DNA from 4 places in the Enterocloster citroniae genome. Region 2 is predicted to be linked to each of the others. Evidence: predicted binding sites of a transcription regulator. Region 2 holds the regulator's gene; each other region holds the start of a gene.
What was found. The regulator Rex, encoded in region 2, represses fermentation and respiration genes when NADH is low (regulators of the CRP and FNR family bind a similar motif). The targets are predictions, from matches to a motif close to ATTGTTAANTANTTAACAAT.
Positions count from the first base shown of each region.

Region 1: asrA (anaerobic sulfite reductase subunit AsrA) is a predicted target of Rex. The motif match lies at 3,160-3,179, and genes of this name have one in related genera.
Region 3: adhE (bifunctional acetaldehyde-CoA/alcohol dehydrogenase) is a predicted target of Rex. The motif match lies at 3,605-3,624, and genes of this name have one in related genera.
Region 4: ABID13_RS28090 ((2Fe-2S) ferredoxin domain-containing protein) is a predicted target of Rex. The motif match lies at 1,715-1,734, and genes of this name have one in related genera.

Region 1 covers NZ_JBEPLZ010000001.1:188,542-194,322, reverse strand. Annotated here, with positions in the region: gene ABID13_RS00885 (6-phospho-beta-glucosidase) at 1-1,142, shown strand, start outside; gene ABID13_RS00880 (beta-glucoside-specific PTS transporter subunit IIABC) at 1,174-3,042, shown strand; gene asrA (anaerobic sulfite reductase subunit AsrA) at 3,228-4,274, shown strand; gene asrB (anaerobic sulfite reductase subunit AsrB) at 4,277-5,068, shown strand; gene asrC (sulfite reductase subunit C) at 5,086-5,781, shown strand, end outside.
Region 2 covers NZ_JBEPLZ010000049.1:4,700-10,480, reverse strand. Annotated here, with positions in the region: gene alr (alanine racemase) at 1-65, opposite strand, end outside; gene ABID13_RS27975 (NAD(P)H-hydrate dehydratase) at 81-1,625, opposite strand; gene ABID13_RS27970 (redox-sensing transcriptional repressor Rex) at 1,732-2,394, opposite strand; gene ABID13_RS27965 (ABC-F family ATP-binding cassette domain-containing protein) at 2,680-4,629, shown strand; gene ABID13_RS27960 (hypothetical protein) at 4,700-4,954, shown strand; partial or broken gene ABID13_RS27955 (IS66 family transposase) at 5,089-5,688, opposite strand; partial or broken gene ABID13_RS27950 (group II intron reverse transcriptase/maturase) at 5,688-5,781, opposite strand, start outside.
Region 3 covers NZ_JBEPLZ010000035.1:20,031-25,811, forward strand. Annotated here, with positions in the region: gene ABID13_RS26245 (iron-containing alcohol dehydrogenase) at 443-1,600, shown strand; gene ABID13_RS26250 (aldehyde dehydrogenase family protein) at 1,889-3,376, shown strand; gene adhE (bifunctional acetaldehyde-CoA/alcohol dehydrogenase) at 3,703-5,781, shown strand, end outside.
Region 4 covers NZ_JBEPLZ010000051.1:2,389-8,169, reverse strand. Annotated here, with positions in the region: gene ABID13_RS28100 (ABC transporter permease) at 1-482, opposite strand, end outside; gene ABID13_RS28095 (ABC transporter substrate-binding protein) at 507-1,634, opposite strand; gene ABID13_RS28090 ((2Fe-2S) ferredoxin domain-containing protein) at 1,799-2,038, shown strand; gene ABID13_RS28085 ([Fe-Fe] hydrogenase large subunit C-terminal domain-containing protein) at 2,041-4,137, shown strand; gene ABID13_RS28080 (SpoIIE family protein phosphatase) at 4,137-5,315, shown strand; gene ABID13_RS28075 (4Fe-4S dicluster domain-containing protein) at 5,576-5,781, shown strand, end outside.

The DNA.
Region 1 (5,781 bases), on a different contig from region 2:
GAATTTTTCCGCAGGGAGATGAGATGCAGCCAAATGAGGCTGGACTTGCTTTTTATGACAAGGTATTTGATACCCTTTTGGAAAAGGGGATCCAACCCATTGTCACATTGTCCCACTATGAGACGCCACTGTATCTGGTGCAGAAGTATGGTTCCTGGAGAAACCGGAAGATGATTGAGTGTTTTGAACGATATTGCAGGACCGTGTTTACGCGTTACAAGGATAAGGTAAAATATTGGATAACATTTAATGAGATCAATGAGACCATGAATCAGGCAGAACCCTATCACCAAGCAGGAATACGCTATAGGGAAGGAGAAGATCATAATGAGATTAAGGTCATTGCCAGCCACAACATGTTTTTGGCAAGCGCAAGGGCCGTGATTGCAGGTCATGAGATCGATCCGCAGTTTAAAATCGGATGCATGCTGCAGTACCCGACAACGTATCCCAAGACATGCCGGCCTGAGGATGTACTGGCACAGAGGTTCCACATGATACCTAATTATTATTATACGGATGTGATGTGCAGAGGATATTACACTAACCTGTGCAGGACTCAGTTAAAGCGCATGGGGGTGGAACTGCATATGGAGGAAGGGGATGAAACGGTCCTGAAGGCGGGGACCGTGGACTATATTGCTTTCAGCTACTATTTTTCCTCTGTTGCATCCAGCGAGGACGGATCAGATATCAGGGTGGAACGTTCCAATCCATTCCTGGAACGAAATGCCTGGGACTGGCCCATTGATCCCATCGGCCTGAGGATCGCCCTTAATGAATTGTATGACCGATATCAGATGCCTCTTTTTGTTGTGGAGAACGGGTTGGGAGCTGTTGACCGTGTTGAGGAGGATGGAACAATTCAGGATGATTATCGGATCCGGTTTCTTGCATCCCATATAGAGGCGCTGAAGCAGGCGGTAGAGTTGGATGGTGTGGATGTAATGGGTTATACATGCTGGGGACCTATCGATATCATATCAGTGGGAACAGGGGAAATGCGCAAACGATATGGTTTTATCTATGTGGATAAGGATGACAGCGGAAAAGGAAGCTTAAAACGCATTAAGAAGAAATCCTATGCTTGGTATAAAAAGGTGCTGGAAACAAACGGTGAAGATATAGATATGATCGGATAATGATTGTCAGGATAAATGTGGAGGTATTGAGATGGATGCTAAGGTTACGGCGCAAAAGATTCTTCAGGAAGTTGGGGGCGAAAACAATGTTAAGAACCTGACCCACTGTGTTACCAGGCTGAGATTCAGCCTGCGGTCAACGGAAGGGATCGATGAAAAGAAAGTCGGGGAAATCCCGGGAGTGATGGGGGTTGTGAATAAAGGGGGACAGTTTCAGGTGATTATTGGGCAGGAGGTTCCTGTCGTTTATCAGGAACTTCAGAAACTTGGAGGATGCGGAACAGACAAGGCCAAGGACGGAATACCCCAAAATGAAAAAAAGAAGGGGCTCAATGTGCTGCTGGACACCATAGCCGGTATTTTTTCACCAATCATGCCGATCATAGCCGGTGCCGGTATGGTCAAAGCACTTTTATCCATTCTTACACTGTTCAGCCTGATTGACAAAACAGGCAATACATACTATTTTCTAAATTTTATAGCAGATGCATCCTACTATTTTCTGCCCGTGTTTTTAGCGGCATCAGCTGCAAAAAAATTCGGGTGCAGTATGCAGATGGCCATGCTCATGGGCGCGGTCCTGCTGCATCCCAATCTGATCGCCCTGAAAGAGACCGGAGATATTGTCCGAGTATTGGGTATTCCGGTGCGTATGGTGACATACTCTTCATCTGTAATCCCCATTATCATGATCGTATTTGTTCTGTCATATGTGGAAAAATTTGTAGAAAAGATTACTCCTGCTGTAATTAAATTTATAGCAAGGCCCCTGCTGACCATACTGATCATGGCTCCTATCGGTCTGGTAGTGCTGGGACCGTTGGGAAGCATCATTGGTGACGGTCTGGTGGCGTTCTTGCTGTCAGTAGAAAAAATAGCACCGTGGATTCTTCCCACTGTGATCGGAGCCTTTATGCCATTTCTGGTTATGACCGGCATGCATTACAGCCTGCTTCCGGCTTATGTCAATTCCCTTTCCGCTCTGGGATATGAGACAGTGATAGGACCCGGTAACCTTCCATCCAATATTGCCCAGGGAGCGGCGGCACTTTGCGTGGCAGTGAAGACAAAAAACAGGGAATTGCGCCAGCTATCAGTTTCCAGCGGTGTGACCGCTCTTCTGGGCATTACAGAACCGGCCCTGTTTGGTGTTAACTTACGGCTCCGCAAACCATTGATCGCAACAACCATTGGCGGAGGGATTGGAGGCCTGTATGCCGGTTTAACCGGAGTACAGCGCTTTGGCGGAGGCGGAGCCGGTCTGGCGGCAATTGGACTGTATGTGGGACCTGATTCCCGTAATGTGATCAATGCCCTGATTGCAGCCTTTATTGCTTTTGTTGTGACATTTGCTATCCAGTGGCGTCTTGGGTTTGAGGATGTGCCGGAGGAAAGCGGCGCGAAGGAAGAAACTGGAGTGAAGGAGAAATCTTCAGGAAGCGGAAGTCACAAACTGAGTATATCCAGTCCCTTAAATGGGGACCTGATTCCATTAAGTCAGGTTAATGATCAGGTGTTTTCCAGCGGTATGCTTGGAATAGGGGTTGCGGTCCGGCCTTGGGAAGGAAAATTATACGCTCCGGTAAATGGTACAGTTGCCTCGGTGTTTGATACCGGGCATGCTTTAGGGATCGTGGCTGAGAACGGTGCAGAACTTCTGATCCATGTGGGGATGGATACGGTAGAACTGCAGGGAAAATATTTCAAGCCCCATGTAAAGGCGGGAGATCGTGTTAAAACCGGAGATATGCTGCTTACGTTTGATAAGGAGGCCATCGAGAAAGAAGGATACGAGACAGTGACTCCGGTTATTGTATCAAATTCAACGAACCACACAGCGGTGTGCAAAGGGGAACCTGGAATGATCAAGGCTGGTGATTTGATCATGACAGTGGAATAAATGAATCTATTTAGGAATGTAAGCCTGGTGTTGAAGGGGATTCAATGCCAGGCTTCCTTAATGATAAAAATTTGTTATTTAACCATTACAATATATAATTAGGCAGACCATTTTTGATTTGTTATAATAATAACATGGCTTAAATAATAATAAAGAAGGATAACCAGTAAAGGAGGAGGCATTTCATGGGATATAAGGTTGGAATTAAGGATGCCGACAGGATTTTTGGGCAGCTTCAGGATGAGTATGAGATCTGGGCCCCAAAGCGGTTTGTGGGTAAGGGAAGGTATTCAGACACGGATTTGATCAGGTATGCCCGGGTGGACAGTGTAGAGGAGATTGAGTACAGGGAGAAATCAGACTTTCCGGCAAAGGAGGTTTTAAGCCCCATTACTCAGTCCCTGTTTTATTTTACCGAGGATGAGTTTATTGAGAGCAGGGTTTCATCCAAAAAGCTTCTGATATTCATGCGCCCCTGCGACATCCACGCCCAGCACCACCAGGAAAAGATATATCTTACCAACGGCGGCTTTGAGGATATGTATTATAAGAGGATGAAGGAGCGGGTGAAGATCGTTATGATGGAATGCTCCGGGGGCTGGGATACCTGCTTTTGCGTCAGCATGGGCACCAACCGGTCAGAGGATTATTCCCTGGCAGTCTGTTTTGGTGAGGACGGCCTGGCGGTCCAGGTAAAGGATGAGACCTTTGCCCCTTATTTTGAAGGGATGGAACAGGAGGAGTTTGCCCCTGCATTTGTGGAGGAAAATGCACTCAAGGTCACGGTGCCGGAGATCCCGGACAAGGAAGTCCTGACAAAACTAAAGGACCATCCCATGTGGAGGCAGTATGACGGGAGATGTATTTCATGCGGAGCCTGTACGGTTGCTTGCAGTACCTGTACCTGCTTTACCACCACGGATATTATTTATAATGAAAATGCAAATGTGGGTGAGAGAAAGAGGACAACGGCTTCCTGCCAGGTAAAAGACTTTACGGATATGGCCGGGGGCATGAGCTTTAGAAACAGGGCCGGTGACAGGATGCGCTATAAGGTGCTCCACAAATTCCACGACTACAAGGCGCGATTTAAGGACTATCACATGTGTGTGGGATGCGGCCGCTGCATTGACCGATGTCCGGAGTATATCTCCATTGTGACCACGGTAAACCGAATGGCGGATGCCATTGAGGAGATAAAAGCAGGGGAAATGGGACAGGAGAGGGGATAAGTATGGAAAATATTGTAAAGCCTGTGGCATGTAAGATATTGGAAGTTAAGCGTGAGAGCCTTCACGAGTATACATATAGAGTAGAGACAGACATCAAGCCGGAGCACGGACAGTTCCTCCAGCTTTCCATACCCAAGATCGGGGAAGCGCCCATCTCGGTGAGTTCCTTTGGGGAAGGCTATATGGATTTTACCATCCGTTCCGTGGGCAAGGTGACAGATGTGATATTTGAGAAAAAGGCAGGGGATATCCTGTTCCTGCGCGGAGCCTATGGCAAGGGCTGGCCGATTGACCAGTTTAAGGGAAAGCACATGGTGGTGATTACGGGGGGGACCGGTCTTGCCCCGGTTAAGAGCATGCTGAATATGTTCTACGACAACCCTGACCTTGTGAAAAGCGTGCATCTGATCAGCGGATTTAAGAATGAGGAGGGCATTATCTTTAAGGGCGACCTGGAGCGGTGGAGCAGGCGCTTTGACACCATCTATGCCCTTGACAAAGACCGCAAGGATGGATGGGAGACCGGCTTTGTAACTGAATTCGTGTCCCGTATCCCCTTTAAGGATCTGGGGGAGGATTATGCAGTAGTGGTGGTGGGGCCGCCGCCAATGATGAAGTTTACCGGCTTTGAGGTCCTGAAGCAGGGAGTGCCTGAGGAGAAGATCTGGATGTCCTTTGAGCGCAAGATGTCCTGCGCTGTGGGCAAATGCGGACACTGCCGGATCGATGAGGTGTACGTATGTCTGGACGGGCCTGTTTTTAACTATACCCAGGCCAAGTATCTGGTTGACTAAGAGAGGGGTGGCAAGGAATGAATCACGATATAGATATTAAAAAGGTGAGGATCAACTGTTTCAGGCAGTCCAAGGTGGCAGGAGAGTTTATGCTTCAGATGCGTGTGCCCGGAGCCATGATAGAGGCAAGGCACCTGTCCATGGTGCAGGAACTTTGTGAGCGCTACGGCAACGGAACATTTCATATGGGTACCAGGCAGACCCTGGATGTGCCTGGGATCAAATACGAGAACATCGAAGCAGTGAACAAGTTTCTCAAAGGCTATATCCATGATGTGGATGTGGAGATGTGCGATGTGGACATGGAGGTTAATGATTACGGCTATCCCACCATCGGAGCCAGGAACGTGATGTCCTGTATTGGAAACGCCCACTGCATCAAGGGAAATATCAATACATACGAGCTGGCCAGGAAAATTGAGAAGATCATATTTCCGTCCCATTACCACATCAAGGTGGCAGTGGCCGGATGTCCCAATGACTGTGTTAAGGCCAACTTCAATGACTTTGGCATCATGGGCGTAAACAAGCAGGACTATGATATTGACCGGTGCATTGGCTGCGGTTCCTGCGTGGATGCCTGCAAACACCATGCCACCGGGGTCCTGAGCCTGAACAAGAACGGCAAGGTTGACAAGGATGCCTGCTGCTGCGTGGGCTGCGGGGAATGTTCCCTGATCTGTCCCACCGGAGCCTGGACAAGAGGGACCAAG
Region 2 (5,781 bases):
GCCTTCATGTTGGCTGTCACTGCATCCAGGTTTATGGCCGCATATACTCTGCTGTATGGTTTCATTTTCAATGCCTCCTGTTATTCATGCGCCACGGACTTCATGGCTGCTCCGATACAATCTGCCAGATCGGAAGCCAGAAGGCTGTGCTGTCCTATTTTCCCTGCTGCCTGCTCACCCGCACGCCCATGGAGATACACCCCCATAAGCGCGGCCTGTTCCTCCTCCATCCCAATGGCGGCCAGTCCGGCGATGATTCCGGTAAGCACATCACCGGAACCGGCTTTTGCCATGGCGCTGTTGCCGCTGGAATTCACATAGAGGGTGCCGTCCTTTCCCGCCACCACGGTGGCCGCATCCTTGAGCACACAGGTGATCCCGTAACGTCCCGCGTATTCCAGGGCGGCTCCTGTGAGGTTTTCTTTGACGGCATCTATACTCTCACCGATGAGGCGGGCCATCTCTCCCAAGTGGGGGGTGATGATGATATTTTCCGTAAAATAAGTGGTGAGATATGGATGTCCTGCAATGGCATTAAGGCCGTCCGCGTCAATAATGACCGGCACAAAGGCACTGGTCAGTATATCTTCCACCAGATACTCCACATAAGGTTCGCTTCCCAGCCCGGGCCCCAGCACCACCACATCAGCCCAGTTCATCTGTTCCTCTATCATCTTCTTAAACTCTTCCCTTCCCTGGATCAGCTGGTCCGAGGTGTAGGTGGCAATGATGGCTTCCGGCAGCCGTTCCTGAAGGATCTGGCGGTTTTCCTCCACTGTGAGCAGTTTCACAAGCCCCGCACCGGTGCGGTAAGCTGCCAGGGCGCTTAAATACGCTGCACCGCACATGTTTTTGGACCCTGCTGCGATCAGGACCTTCCCAAACGTCCCCTTGTTGGAATAGGCCGGGCGGTCCGGAATCAGACACAGGTCGCTGCTTTCATAAGTAAGCCCATACCCGTACCCCTCCTCCTGATCCCTCACGGCATCCAGGGCGCTTTCCGGAAAACCGATGTCGCAGACCCTGACGGTTCCCGCATAGGCACGGCCCGGATAGAGGGCGGTTCCCATCTTCTCCCATCCAAAGGTCACTGTCACATCCGCCTTCAGTGCCATCCCCATGACCTGGCCTGTGTCTCCATGGATCCCGGAGGGAATATCCACCGCCACTGTATGGGCGGCATGCCGGGCCTCCAGCATTTCCATACACTGCCTGTATTCCCCCTCAATGGGGCGGCTCAGTCCAACGCCGAATACCGCATCGATCAAAACAACGCAGTCCTCTCCCGCCGCTTCCTGCCACGGCCTCATCTGCATTCCCAGGTTCCGGGCAATGGCGGACTGGGCCAGAAATTCCGCAGTCCCACGGTCCGGATCCCCCACCACAAACAGGCTGGTTTTATATCCCTTCAGGTGCAGCATCCTGGCAGCCGCCACACCGTCCGCCCCATTGTTGCCCGTGCCGCACACGGCCCAGATCACATCCGCTTTCCCGGCAGTCTCCTCAACCGCCCGGGCCACCCACATGGCCGCCCGTTCCATCAGCACCATGGAGGGCACTCCAATGGTGTTGATCGTATAGGCGTCAATCGCCTTCATCTGTTTTGCCGTTACCAAAGTTCTCATCCCCGCTTACCTCCTCGCTATGAGCACTTAGAGACCGTATTGGGGTCTCCCGGAAATCAAAAACCGGCAAGCAAAAAGGTACTCTCCTTTGCTTGCCGGCTGTTTCTTACTTTGACGTTTTCCCTTCGATTTCCGCCTGATCGTTCATACTGCAAACCCTGTATGACAAACGCATCAGACTTTCGGACAGGTGTACATTCTCCACCACCACATCGTCCGGAACCACCAGATCAGTATGGGCAAAGTTCCAGATAGCTTTAATGCCGGCCTTTACCAGACGGTCTGCGATCTCAGACGCCTTTGTCTTTGGAATGGTCAGGGCTGCGATCTGAATTTCGTTCTCCTTGATAAAAAACTCCAGATCATCCACAGACCGGATCTCAATTCCGCGGATCACAAGACCAATGAGCTTTGGATTGATATCAAACATACCCTTGATAACAAATCCACGTCTCTCAAAATTCGTATAGTTGGCAATAGCCTGGCCCAGGTTTCCGGCACCGATAATAATCAGGTTGTGCTGCTGGTCAATTCCCAGAATCTTTGCTATCTCAGCATACAGGTACTTTACATTATATCCGTATCCCTGCTGTCCGAATCCTCCGAAATTATTAAGATCCTGGCGGATCTGTGATGCCGTCACCTTCATCCTGGCACTCAGCTCATTGGAAGATATGCGCTCCACACCCTCTTCAATCAGCTCTCCCAAATAGCGGTAATAGCGGGGCAATCTTGAAATTACCGCCTTCGATATCTCTTTGCGTTCCATCGTGTTCCACCTTCCCCTTACGCGTTTCTCTGATACATCAAAATGATCCAGATAACAGTATCTAAATCATACCTAATGGTTCTATTATAAACAAGCGTCAAAAAAATGTCAAACACGTTTAAGTATGTTCTTGAAAAAAATATCCTCTTATATTATACTGATGAGTGCAAAATAAAGAATTTTTGACAATAAAAAGCCTAAAAACCTCACAACATACAGCGAAACATTTTCGCATACAGGCGCCCCCAACCCAGGCGCTGAGTGTCTGGCACAAAGGAGTTACCCATGATTTTATCATGCAGCAATATAACCAAATCATTTGGAGAAAAACATATTTTAAAGCAGGTATCCTTCCACCTGGAGGAACATGAAAAGGCCGCCATTGTGGGCATCAACGGCGCGGGCAAATCCACCCTGCTTAAGATCATCATCGGAGAACTGTCCGCAGACCAGGGCGTGGCAGCCCTTGGCAAAGGCACCTCCATCGGCTATCTGGCGCAGCATCAGGATCTGGACAGCGAAAGCACCATCTATGACGCACTCTTAGAGGTAAAGCGCCCCATCATCCAGATGGAGGAACGGATCCGCAGCCTGGAGCTGGAGATGAAATCCGCCACCGGCGATGTACTGGAGTCCATGCTGTCCGAATACAGCCGCCTGAACCACTCCTTTGAGCTGGCCAACGGCTATGCTTACAGGAGTGAGATTACCGGTGTATTAAAGGGCCTTGGATTTGAGGAGGAGGAATTCACCAAACACATCAACACCCTTTCCGGAGGGCAGAAAACCCGCGTTTCCCTGGGCAAGCTGCTTCTCACCAAGCCGGATATCCTGCTTTTGGATGAGCCTACCAACCACCTGGATATGGAATCCATCGCCTGGCTGGAGACATACCTTAAAAGCTACAGCGGCAGCGTCATTATCGTGGCCCATGACCGGTATTTCCTGGACCGGGTCGTCACAAAGATCGTGGAGCTGGACAATGGAACAGCGACCGTATTCTCAGGCAACTACTCTGCCTACAGCGATAAAAAAGCCATGCTTCGGGATGCCAGAATCCGGGCATACTTAAATCAGCAGCAGGAGATCAAACACCAGGAAGAGGTGATCACAAAGCTCAAATCCTTTAACCGGGAGAAATCCATCCGCCGGGCTGAAAGCCGGGAAAAAATGCTGGAAAAGATAGAGAGGTTGGAAAAGCCGGTGGATATTGATGATTCCATGGATATCCGCCTGGAACCGGATGTGGTCAGCGGCAATGATGTTCTGTCCGTCACTGACCTGAGCAAATCCTTTGGCAGCCAGACCTTATTTTCCAATGTGGATTTTGAGATAAAACGCGGGGAGCGGGTTGCCATTATCGGCAATAACGGTACGGGCAAGACCACCCTTTTAAAGATTATCAACGGCCTCCTGGACGCTGACAGCGGTGAGATCCGCCTGGGCTCCAAAGTCCATGTGGGTTACTATGACCAGGAACACCAGGTCCTTCACATGGAAAAGACGCTGTTTGAGGAAATACAGGACACCTATCCCAACATGAACAATACACAGATCCGCAACACCCTGGCCTCCTTCCTCTTTACCGGAGATGATGTGTTTAAGCTGATCAAAGACTTAAGCGGCGGCGAACGGGGGCGCGTATCCCTTGCAAAGCTGATGCTCTCCGATGCCAATTTCCTTTTACTGGATGAGCCTACCAACCATCTGGACATCACCTCCAAGGAGATACTGGAGAGCGCCCTGTGCCGGTATACAGGAACCGTGCTCTATGTGTCCCATGACAGGTATTTTATCAACCGGACGGCCACCAGAATCCTGGATCTGACCAGCCGGTCCCTGATCAATTACATTGGAAATTACGATTATTACCTGGAGAAAAAAGAGGATGTGGAAGCTGCATTTGCTGCAAGGAACCCATCCCCTGCCTCACCTTCAAAGGAAGGTCCGGAAGCGGCACCTTTTGCCGGCTCCCCTGCCAGCGATGTGAAAATGGACTGGAAAGCCCAGAAGGAGGAACAGGCCAGGATCCGCAAACGCCAGAATGAGCTTAAGAAAACAGAGGATTCCATCCATGCCCTGGAAACCAGGGACAGCGAGATTGACGGTCTTCTGGCCCAGGAGGAGGTTTATACCGATGTGGCCAGGCTGATGGAGCTGAACAGGGAAAAGGAGGAGATCGCATCCCGGCTGGAGGAATTGTACCAGCGCTGGGAAGAACTGGCAGAGGATTAAAAACACGGACGGCTCACCGCCAAAAGAGGCGGGAGCCTTGATCGGAAGGAAAGGCGAAGGGAGTCATATTATGAAATTAAAACGGATGTTTGCTTTGGCCGGAGTGGTGCTTTTAGGGGGACTGTTTGTGCTTGCCATTGTCCTGGCAGTGACAGGCGCCCCCAAAAACCACCTGATGGCAGTAATTTTTTCCATGGTGTTCATACCCATCATCATGTTTTCCATGGGACTGATGACACGGGTCTTAAAACCCTCCGATCCTCCGGAACCATTGGATGGACCAGACGGGGAGCCAAAGCAGGAGGAAGACCTTACAATTGAGTAGGAGGCGGTGATTGACCGCCGTCCTCTCACACCACCGTGCGTCAGACTGTCTAACGATAAGGTTTTCAGTCTAGATGTACGATGCTTTTCCTTTTGTTTTTTTGTATTCCGCATATAAAGCACTATAATTAAGTACAGTGTATAAATCCCTGCGCTGGCTTCGGCTCCTTTGGGGCTTCCAGAAAACAGCCAGTTCTTACGCCCTATCGTAAAGGGACGGATGCAGTTTTCAGCAAGATTGTTTGAGACAGCGCAGTTCCCGTCCAGCAGATAATTCATCAATCCGTTTCTCTGGTTGAAGGCATAGCTAAATGCCTCTCCAAGTTTGGATTTTGGAAGGATTCCGGCAAATGCCTCTTCCGCCCACGACCAAAAGGCCTCTAATACAGGCATTTCCTGTATCAGACGCTGTTCCTTCCTGCTCTGGGGAGACAGGACTTCCAGTTTTTTCTCAATCTCAAACACCTTATTGATGTAGCTGATGGCCTGTGCCGGAATCGTTGTTTCCCGGCTTTCCGTATCGTTCGCAAGAGCATCCACAAAGTATCTGCGAAGGTGTGTCCAACAATAACATCTGGTAATCCCGGATACTTTTTCATAGCCTTTATAAGCATCTGTGGTGTTCTTCCTTCCGGCTTCACCCAGCACCTGTACCGGCGTCTCGTCAATGTGCAGGTATCCCTGTTCCAGAAGTCTTTTCCGTAAAAGCCCGACAATCGGAGACAGCCAGTCCCTACTCGTCTTACCAGGTCAGGAGTGTATTTCCCACCTTTGATTCTCTCGATAAGTTCTTTCTGATTTTCTCGAAGGTACGCGCCTATTTCCTCC
Region 3 (5,781 bases), on a different contig from region 2:
TAGAATTTTGAAATATTGTTAAAATATATTCAAAGTTTTACGGCTTTTAAAAAATATTATTTTTATATTCTAAAAAAATTTGTCTTCAATATGTTAAAACTATAACATATCTGGCGCTGTGAGACTCTCAATACATTGGGTGGCATCACAGGCACATGGAGCGATCTTACGGGAAGTTCGCCGTCACATTTTTCCAACTAATAATGTAGCAATTTTTTAAACACAGGATAATCACAGACAACATGTTAAAAAATCTTAACAAGCAAAATTATATAAAAAATGTTAATTATAAATCGAGATAAATCTAATAATTATCAAATAAATGTTAAATATATATTTTAATTGACAGAATAAATTCCCTGGCTATAATCAGCATTAGAGCACCCGTTCTGCTGATGGCAGATGAGATGGGATGCAATTATAACCATAAGGGGGTAGCAGTGTGTCTACATATTATTTTTTACCAACACGGAATGTTTTTGGTGAGGGAGCGGTTCAGGAGGCAGGAGAGTTAGTTAAGAGTTTAGGGGCAAAAAAATGTCTGATTGTCACGGACAAATATCTGGGAAAGATCGGAATGGCCGACCGGGTACAGGAGATCCTTAAAAAGGCAGGGGTGGAAGCCAGCATTTTTGCAGGAGCCGAGCCCAATCCAACGGATAAAAACGTGGAGGCAGGAGCTGTATTTTACCAGGAAAACCAATGCGATTCCATCATTTCCCTGGGAGGCGGTTCCTCCCACGACTGTGCAAAGGGAATCGGCCTGGTGGCTGCCAACGGTGGAAAGATTGCTGATTTTGAAGGCGTTGATAAATCCTCCAACCCCATGGTTCCTCTTATGGCGGTCAACACCACTGCGGGAACCGCATCAGAGATTACCAGGTTCTGTATTATCACGGATACCTCACGCAAGGTGAAGATGGCCATTGTGGACTGGAGGGTTACACCACAAATCGCCATCAATGACCCGGAGCTTATGAAAGGTATGCCGCCGGCTCTGACTGCCTCCACGGGAATGGATGCATTGACCCACGCCATTGAGGCATATGTGTCCACGGACGCCAACCCTCTGACAGATGCTGCAGCCATTATGTCCATCAAGATGATCGCCCATTACCTTCCCAAGGCGGTGGCCAATGGAAATTACATGAAGGCCAGGGATAAGATGGCGTATGCCCAGTACCTGGCGGGCATTGCATTTAACAATGCGTCATTGGGTTATGTCCATGCCATGGCTCATCAGCTGGGCGGCTTTTATAATCTGCCCCACGGTGTCTGCAACGCCATTCTTCTGCCCTATGTTGAGAGCTATAACCTGATCGGCAACATGAACCGCTTCAGGGATGTGGCCCAGGCAATGGGTGTTCAGGTGGAGGGGATTTCCGTTACATGTGCGGCGGAAAAGGCCATTGAAGCCATTAAGAAGCTGAGCAGGCAGCTGGAGATCCCATCGGATCTAAAGCAGCTGGGAGTAAGGGAAGAGGACTTTGGCATCATGGCGGATAACGCTAAAAAGGACGTATGCCAGCTGACCAATCCAAGGACTGCAACCAGGGAACAGGTCATTGAAATTTACCGCCAGGCCTACGTTGGGGAATAGGCTCTGTCAGGGCGTGCCGGAGGAAGACCATCAGGCGCGCCCTGGTGTTAAGGCAATGTTAACAATAAAAGTTTGTTAAATAAAAGATTTTTGTTGACTATTACCTGTCCCATGATATATCATAGTGGCCAGAGGGGTAACACAACCGTATTAATCTTCCGGCAAGGAAGGTTTTTCTGGAAACATGGTGTTTTAGGGCGGTTTTAGGCTGGCTTTAAGATACATGTTTTTTTTGTGCCCAAAAAGCCCGCCTGAATACTGTACCAAGTGTTGAGAGGAGAATTTATTATGCATAATGTAGGGCTGCAGGAGAGATACCAGCTGTTGATCGGGGGCCAGTGGAAGGATGCTTCCGACAAAAAAACATTTAAGACCATCTGCCCGGCGGACGGAAGTGTCCTGGCAGAGTGCGCGGAAGCTACCAGGGAGGATGTGGATGAGGCAGTAAAGGCGGCCTGGAAGGCGTTTGAATCCTGGAAGCATGTAACGGTCAATGAGAGGGCTGTGATCCTAAACAAGATTGCGGATATCATTGACGCGAACCAGGAACACCTGGCAATGGTTGAATCGCTGGATAACGGAAAGCCCATCAGGGAGACCATGGCTGTGGATATCCCTATGTCCGCCCAGCATTTCCGGTATTTTGCCGGCTGCATCATGGCAGATGAGGGCAGCGCCAACATGCTTGGGGAGAGCACCTTAAGCCTGATCCTCAGGGAACCCATCGGTGTGGTGGGACAGATCGTGCCGTGGAACTTCCCGTTTCTTATGGCGGCCTGGAAACTGGCTCCCGTGCTTGCATGCGGGTGCTGTACCGTGTTTAAGTCATCCAGCGCCACGCCCTTAAGCGTCCTGGAGTTTGCAAAACTGATCCAGGATGTGCTGCCCGCAGGCGTGTTTAATGTGATCACCGGTTCAGGGTCCAAGTCCGGCCAGTATATGCTGGAGCACAAGGGCTTTAGAAAGCTGGCATTTACAGGCTCCACGGAAGTGGGCAGGAACGTTGCCCTGGCAGCTGCCCAGAGGCTGATCCCCTCCACACTGGAATTAGGGGGAAAGTCGGCTAATATTTTCTTTGAGGACTGCAATTGGGAAATGGCAATGGACGGCCTGCAGATGGGAATCCTCTTTAACCAGGGCCAGGTCTGCTGCGCGGGTTCCAGGGTCTTTGTCCAGGAAAGCATATATGACCGGTTTGTGGAAGAGGCTGTAAAGCGCTTTGACCAGGTCAAGGTAGGTCTTCCATGGGAAGCGGATACCCAGATGGGAAGCCAGATCAGCAAGGCCCAGATGGAAAAGATCCTTAAGTACATAGAAGTGGGAGAATCAGAAGGAGCCAGCGTGCTCTGCGGAGGACAGCATCTAAAGACTGAGGGATTGGAAAACGGCTGCTTCCTCAAACCAACCCTTCTTGGAAATGTCACAAACCATATGAGGGTGGCTCAGGAAGAAATCTTCGGACCTGTTGCCTGCATCCTGAAATTCCGGACAGAGGATGAAGTGGTCCAAATGGCCAATGACAGTGAATACGGCCTTGGAGGGGCTGTATGGACCAGGGATATCAACAGGGCCCTGCGGGTATCCAGGGCAATCGAGACAGGGCGTATGTGGGTAAATACCTATAATGCCATCCCGGAGGGGGCGCCCTTTGGAGGATATAAGGCATCAGGCATTGGACGCGAAACCCACAAGGTGATGCTGGAGCACTATACCCAGATGAAAAATATTATGATCAACCTCAGTGAGGCGCCCACAGGATTTTATCCTGTAAAATAAAATGCAATAGAAGTATTTTTTATGTGGATTCTTTATATAGAAGGGGAACAGTTTTGGATTGGGAAGATCCGGGGCTGTTTCTCTTTTTTCTTGCCGTTTTTTTGATTTAATTTTAACGATACATAGAGTGATATATAGGATGATCCGGTGTGAAATAATTAAAAGTCAAAAATATTTAAAATATATATTGACATAATTTTAACGAAGGTTTATAATGCAAACAGTGAGATTGTTAATTAATTATCAATAGTGAAAATTACCTAGACCTAACAGGCAGGTACAGCCTAAGTGTACCACAAACACAAGGAAAAATGGAGGAAAAGGAAATGGCAAAAAAAATCGATCAGGTTGTTCCGGAAATCATCGACAGCGTGGACGGACTGAACGCAAAAATGAACGCTATGCGTGAAGCGCAGAAAGTTTTTTCTACCTATACACAGGAGCAGGTAGATAAGATCTTCTTTGCAGCAGCAAGCGCGGCAGACAAGATGCGTCTTCCTCTGGCCAAGATGGCAGTTGCAGAGACTGGCATGGGCATTGTGGAAGACAAGGTTATTAAGAACAACTACGCGGCAGAGTACATTTACAACGCTTATAAGGATACCAAGACAGTTGGTGTGATCGAGGAAGATAAGGAGTACGGGATCAAGAAGATCGCTGAGCCGATCGGTCTGATTGCAGCAGTTATCCCCACGACCAACCCCACATCCACCGCTATTTTTAAAACCCTGATCGCTCTTAAGACACGTAACGCGATCATTATTTCCCCACATCCCCGCGCAAAGGGATGCACCATTGCGGCAGCTAAGGTGGTTCTGGACGCAGCAGTCAAGGCCGGTGCGCCGGAGGGTATTATTGGATGGATCGATGTGCCTTCACTGGAACTGACCAACGAGGTTATGAGGGATGCTGACCTGATCCTGGCAACAGGAGGACCTGGAATGGTTAAGGCCGCTTACTCCTCAGGAAAACCTGCATTGGGCGTTGGCGCAGGCAATACACCAGTTATCATTGATGACACGGCTGATATCAGGATGGCGGTTAACTCCATTATCCACTCCAAGACATTTGACAATGGTATGATCTGTGCTTCCGAGCAGTCTGTAACTGTTCTGGAGTCCATCTATAATGATGTAAGAAACGAATTTGAATACAGAGGCTGCTATTTCTTAAAGCCGGGTGAGATCGAGAAGGTCCGCAAGACCATTCTTGTAAACGGCGCCCTCAATGCCAAGATCGTTGGACAGAAGGCAGCAACCATTGCCAAGCTGGCAGGAGTGGAGGTACCGGAAGATACCAAGATCCTCATCGGTGAGGTTGAGTCCGTGGATATCAGCGAGGAGTTTGCTCATGAGAAGCTGTCTCCTGTACTGGCTATGTACAAGGCAAAGACATTTGACGAGGCGCTGGATAAGGCAGAGCGTCTGGTAGCAGACGGCGGATACGGTCATACCGCTTCCCTGTACGTGAATGTGAACGAGGAAGAGAAGATCATGAAGCATGCTTCAAGGATGAAGACCTGCCGTATTGTCATCAACACTCCATCTTCCCACGGCGGCATCGGTGACCTGTACAACTTTAAGCTGGCTCCTTCCTTAACACTGGGCTGCGGCTCCTGGGGCGGAAACTCCGTATCTGAGAACGTTGGGGTAAAGCATTTACTGAATATAAAGACCGTTGCTGAAAGGAGAGAGAACATGCTGTGGTTCCGTGCGCCTGAGAAGGTATACTTTAAGAAGGGCTGTCTGCCTGTGGCATTAAATGAGCTTAAGGATGTAATGGGCAAGAAGAGGGCATTTATCGTAACAGACTCCTTCCTGTATAAGAATGGATATACGCATGTGATTACAGACCGTCTTAATGAGATGGGACTTACCTATACTGTATTCTCCGATGTACAGCCGGATCCGACCCTGGCCAATGCACAGGCCGGCGCAAAGCTTATGAGAGACTTTGAGCCTGATGTGATCATCGCAATGGGCGGCGGTTCCGCAATGGATGCTGCCAAGATCATGTGGGTTCTGTATGAGCATCCGGAAGTGGACTTCATGGACATGGCAATGCGTTTCATCGATATCAGGAAACGTGTATATACATTCCCGAAAATGGGCGAGAAAGCATATTTTATCGCTGTTCCGACTTCCTCCGGTACTGGTTCCGAGGTTACACCATTTGCCGTTATCACAGATCAGGAGACAGGTATCAAGTATCCGCTGGCAGACTATGCACTTCTGCCAAACATGGCAATTGTGGATACGGATAATATGATGAGCCAGCCAAGAGGACTGACAAGCGCATCCGGCGTGGACGTTCTGGTGCACTCACTGGAGGCATACGCTTCCGTTATGGCTACTGATTACACGGACGGCCTTGCCCTGAAAGCAATGAAGAACGTGTTTGATTAC
Region 4 (5,781 bases), on a different contig from region 2:
TGCTTGTACAGGGGCATGGAAAAGACCCTGGCCATCTCCAGCAGCTTCCGGTCCGTGTGTTCCAGGCCTGAGAGTGTACTCACATAGATCATGGGTACTACCACCAGAAAGGAAGTGAACACGGACAGGTTATGGGAGCCGATCCAGATCAGAGCAAGAATGACAAAGGAGGCCACAGGCACGGATTTGATTAACAGCATGATGGGCTCCAGCAGTTCCTTTACCAGGCCGGACACATAGGCCAGGCTTCCCAGAAGGATCCCCAGGACAAATGCGCCCAGGAATCCGATGCTGATCCTGGCAAAGGAATTAAAGATGGAGGCCCAGAAAGAGCTGTCCCGGACAAGCTCCATAAGGGCCAGGATCATGTCCATGGGTCCTACAAATATGATGTTATTGTGTATCAGCATATTGGCGGCCTGCCATACTGCAATCCAGAACAGCCATATGAGATATTTTCTTAATCGGGTATTCTGCTTCATGAACCGTGTCTCCGGAATGCCGAATTATGGCATGTAATAAAAGTCATCTCCTGGCAGCTGTCCACCAATGGACTTGGGATCCTGTTCCATCAGGGTGGATAAATAGCCGCTTAGGGCATCTTTCATCTCCTGACCGGTGAGGCACACAATGTTGCAATAGGGAAGGGCCTTCTGGGCAATGGGGGCCTTTTCAACAATGCCCTGTGCCGCGATCAGTTCAGCGGCCTCCTCTACATGCTCTGTGGCAAAGAGGGCAGACTGGGCATGCTCCTCCAGGAATTCAGCTACAGGCGCCTGGTTCTCCCTGAGAAAATCGCTGCGAACCAGAGTGACGCCGGTGACCAGCATGCTGCCGGTATCCTTGTTTAGCAGGTTCCACTGCTCTGTCAGGTCCAGAACTGTCTTTAGATCCGGGTTCTGGATGCAGGCCGCAGTGGCAAATGGCTGCGGAAGGACGCCGATGGCGCTTGAATCTTCTTTCAGGAGAGATGCCACCTCAGTGGCCTCGGACTTGAACTGAAGGTCCACATCAGAGGTTGAAAGTCCATTTCCCTTTAACAGGTAATTCATTACATACTCGGGGGTGGTGCCCTTTCCTGTCATGTAAATGCTCCTGCCCTTTAAGTCGGCCATGGAGGTGATGGAATCATCGGATGCCACCACGTACAGCACGCCCAGGGTATTGATGTCCAGGACCGTTACATTTCCCTGGGTCTTGTTGTAAAGGACGCTTGCCACATTGGCCGGGACCAGGGCAATGTCCAGGTCTCCGTTTGCAATCTTGCCCACCAGTTCATCCGCCTTGCCGGCCATGGTAAACTCGTAGACATTGGCAGTTTCTCCCTTGGAGGCCTTGTCCATCAGGGATACCAGACCCATGGAGGTCGGTCCCTTCAGGGAGCCCACACGGACGCCGGCCTGGCAGGTGAGCTCCGGATCCTCCTGGCCGGATGCGCTCTCGGCCGTGGATCCTTCTTCGGCTGCGGCTGATTCCTCGGCAGACTGGGAGGAAATCTCCGTGGAGGCCGGGGCCTCCGTCTGCGCCTGGCCGGCTGTTGCGGAAGGGGATGAACCGGAGGCGCCGCTGCATCCTCCAAGGGCCAGAGATGCACCCATAACGGCTGTGATCAGTAACAAAATCGACTTTTTCATAATACATTCGCTCCTCTCATAAATATCCTTTACTATAGCACAACAAGCCCTTGTTTTCTATAAAATATTTGAGAAATATTATTGATATAAATATCACAATATGAGATAATGGAGGCATGGTTTGGGGTGAGCCCATAATACACGCAGATAGTGGAGGAATAAGGATGAAAGTAACGATTTGTATTGGAAGTGCCTGTCATTTAAAGGGGTCCCGTGAGATTATCGCCAAGCTTCAGAAACTGGTGGATGAGAACGGACTGTCCGACAAGGTAGACTTAAACGGTGCGTTTTGCACAGGCAATTGTGACCATGGGGTATGCGTGACGGTGGAAGGCGAGCTGTATTCCCTGAGACCGGAAGACACAGAAGAATTCTTTGAAAATGAGATTAAGGGGAGACTTTGATTATGGGCATGGAAATCATAGATTTCAAAGCCACAAAGTGCAAACACTGCTATAAGTGTGTCCGTTATTGCGAAGTTAAAGCCATCCAGGTCAAGGACGAACGGGCGGTGATCATGTCGGACAAATGTATCCTTTGCGGACATTGTCTGAAGATCTGTCCCCAGTCAGCCAAAACGCTGCGAAGCGATCTGGATATGGTGAAGGGATTTATAAGGGAAGGCATGCGGGTAGTGGTGTCCATTGCACCGGCTTACATGGGACTTTTAAAATATAAGACGATCGGCCAGGTGAGGGGGGCGCTTATGCGCCTTGGCTTTGAGGATGTAAGGGAGACTTCAGAGGGGGCCGCATTCGTGACAGCGGAATACGCAAAGCTTTTGAAAGAGCACAGGATGGACAATATCATAACCACCTGCTGCCCAAGCGTCAATGACCTGATCGAGATATATTATCCTCAGCTTGTGCCTTACATGGCTCCCGTGGTATCGCCCATGATCGCCCATGGCAAGCTTCTGAAGGAGGAGCTGGGCCGGAATGTGAAGGTGGTGTTCCTGGGACCGTGTATTGCAAAGAAAAAAGAATCCAGGGATCCAAGGCATGACACCTATATCGATGCGGTGCTTAATTTCAATGATATCAACAAGTGGCTGGAGGAAGAGGACATAGTCATTGAGGATTGTGAGGACCAGCCCTTTACAGCATTTGACCCAAGGGTCAACCGCCTTTATCCCGTGACCAACGGCGTGGTGAACTCCGTATTGGCCACCGAGGAGGAGAGCGATGGCTACAGGAAATTTTATGTCCATGGAGTGGCCAACTGTATTGATCTGTGCAAGAGCATGTCCCGGGGTGAGATCAAGGGCTGTTTTATTGAGATGAATATGTGCTCCGGCGGCTGTATCAAGGGGCCGACTGTGAATGATGAATTTATTTCCAGATTCAAGGTAAAGCTGGATATGGAGGAGACCATAGGCAGGGAGCCGGCAGAGGCCAGCCGGATGCAGCCTGTGTGGGAGAACGTAAACTTTGGCAAGCGGTTTGAGGACCACGCGCCAAAGGATCCGCAGCCTACCGAAGACCAGATACGTGAGATCCTGCGCATGACCAACAAGTTAAAACCCGAGGACGAACTGAACTGCGGCGCCTGCGGTTATCCTACCTGCAGGGAGAAGGCGATCGCCGTATTCCAGCACAAGGCAGAGGTGAGCATGTGTATTCCATTCATGCATGAGAAGGCGGAGTCCATGTCCAACCTGGTAATGGAGACCTCCCCTAACATTGTGCTGATCGTGGGGGATGATATGCGCATTCTGGAATATTCGGATGTGGGGGAGAAGTATTTTGGAAAGACCAGGTCTGAGGCACTGCAGATGTACCTGTACGAACTCATTGACCCAGTGAATTTCCAGTGGGTATTTGACACACACCAGAACATTCACGGCAAGAGGGTGAATTATCCTGAGTACAAGCTGTCCACCCTTCAGAATATTGTATACATAGAGAAGGAAAATGCAGTTCTGGCCACCTTTATCGACATTACAAGGGAGGAAGAACTGGCTCAGGAAGAGTACGAGAAAAAGCTGGAGACCATTGACCTGGCTCAGAAGATCATCCACAAGCAGATGATGGTGGCCCAGGAGATCGCCGGACTTTTAGGCGAGACAACGGCTGAGACAAAGACCACCCTGACCAAGCTGTGCCATTCCCTGTTGGAGGATGGGGCGGATGCAGGATATGCAGGGGGTGAGGAGGACCGGGATATCCCCAATGTGCAGCTGGGAAGCGGCGCAGTGCCTTTGAGCGGGGTCATGACACCCGGAAACCTGGGAGGCGGTGCAGGCGCGGGAAGTACCAGCCCAGGCAGTGCAACATCCGGGACAATGTCCGGTACAACATCCGGGACACCGTCCGGGACGCCTGCAGCAGCTGATGCCCGAAATGCCTCTGAAGCCGGAGTCAGCAGCGGGGCGGCACCTAAGGAGAAAGCCTCCAAAGGGTATGTCCATATAGGAAGCGCTGCTCCCGCAGGCAAAAAGACGGGGTATGTCCATCTGAGCAGTTCTGATTTGAAAAAACCAGGCGGCAGCGGAGGTAGATAATGGGAATTACAGTGGATGTTGCTTATAAAAGCCTGAATAAATACACCGAGATCCTCTGCGGGGACAAGGTGGAACTGCTGCAGACCGCGGATTCCAACATCATGATTCTGGCTGACGGCATGGGAAGCGGCGTCAAGGCCAATATCCTTTCCACCCTGACGTCCAAGATACTGGGAACCATGTTCTTAAACGGCGCTACCCTGGAAGAGTGCGTGGACACCATCAGTGAGACACTGCCCATCTGCCAGGTGCGGCAGGTGGCATATTCCACCTTCAGCATCCTGCAGGTATACCACAACGGCGATGCTTATCTGGTGGAGTATGACAATCCGGGATGTATTTTCATACGTGACGGCAAGCTCATGAAGATTCCTAAGAATGTCCGCGTCATCCAGGGCAAGGAGATCAATGAGTACAGGTTTAAGGTCCAAAAGGGAGATGCTCTGATCCTTATGAGCGATGGTACTATCCATGCGGGAGTGGGAGAGCTTCTAAACTTTGGATGGCTGTGGCAGGACATTGCGGACTATGCGGTGCGCCAGTATGCCATGACCGTGTCAGCCATGCGTCTGGCCGCATCCATCAGCAGGGCCTGTGATGAGCTTTATCAGTTCAGGCCGGGGGATGATACCACGGTTGCATGCATGCGGATCATTGACAGCAAGCCGGTGCACCTTATGACCGGACCTGCCCGCAACCCGGAGGATGATGTACGCATGGTCCATGAATTCCTGGATGATCCCAATGCCAAGACCATTGTGTGCGGCGGGACCAGCGCCACGATTGTGTCCAGGGTATTGGGGAAAAAGCTGGATGTTTCCCTGGATTATGTGGATCCGGAGATCCCGCCTATTGCCTATATGGACGGCGTGGACCTGGTGACAGAGGGTGTACTGACCCTGAACAGGGTGTTGCAGCTGCTGCGCAGGTATGTGAAGAATGAAACCGTGTCCGAGGAATTCTTCCAGGAGCTGGATAAGCCCAACGGCGGTTCCATGGTAGCCAAAGTGCTGATCGAGGACTGTACGGAAGTGCATTTATATGTTGGAAAAGCGATCAACAGCGCCTATCAGAACCCGGGCCTTCCCTTTGATCTGGGTATCCGCCAGAACCTTGTGGAACAGCTGGGACGTGTGATCGAAGAGATGGGTAAAAAAGTAGTCGTTACATATTATTAACTTTGTATCTCATTAAATACTTGCTTTTTCCGCATAAATATAGTAGATTTTCAGTTGTTGATATATTATTAACAATCATGGATGGAATGGATATAGAGGTGTATTTCACTGCACTTAGAGAACCAGATACGGTCTCTAAGTGCTCATAACGAGCCACTCCACTAGGTTCGTTTAGGACCTCACCAAGTGGAGATGACATGTATCGCACGTAAGAAACCCAAATACGGTCTCTAAGTGCTCATAACGAGGAGGAAAAGAGAATGGTAACCAATGATGCAACGATCCTGCGCTTGAAGCATGATGTTCTGTACGAAGTGGCCAAGGCTGCATGGGAAGGGAATCTTGAGGAAAAACGCGGGGAGATTCCCTATACCATGATCCCCGGACCCCAGGCAACCTACCGCTGCTGTATTTATAAGGAGAGGGAGATCATCAAGCAGAGGGTACGCCTTGCAGAGGGGAAATG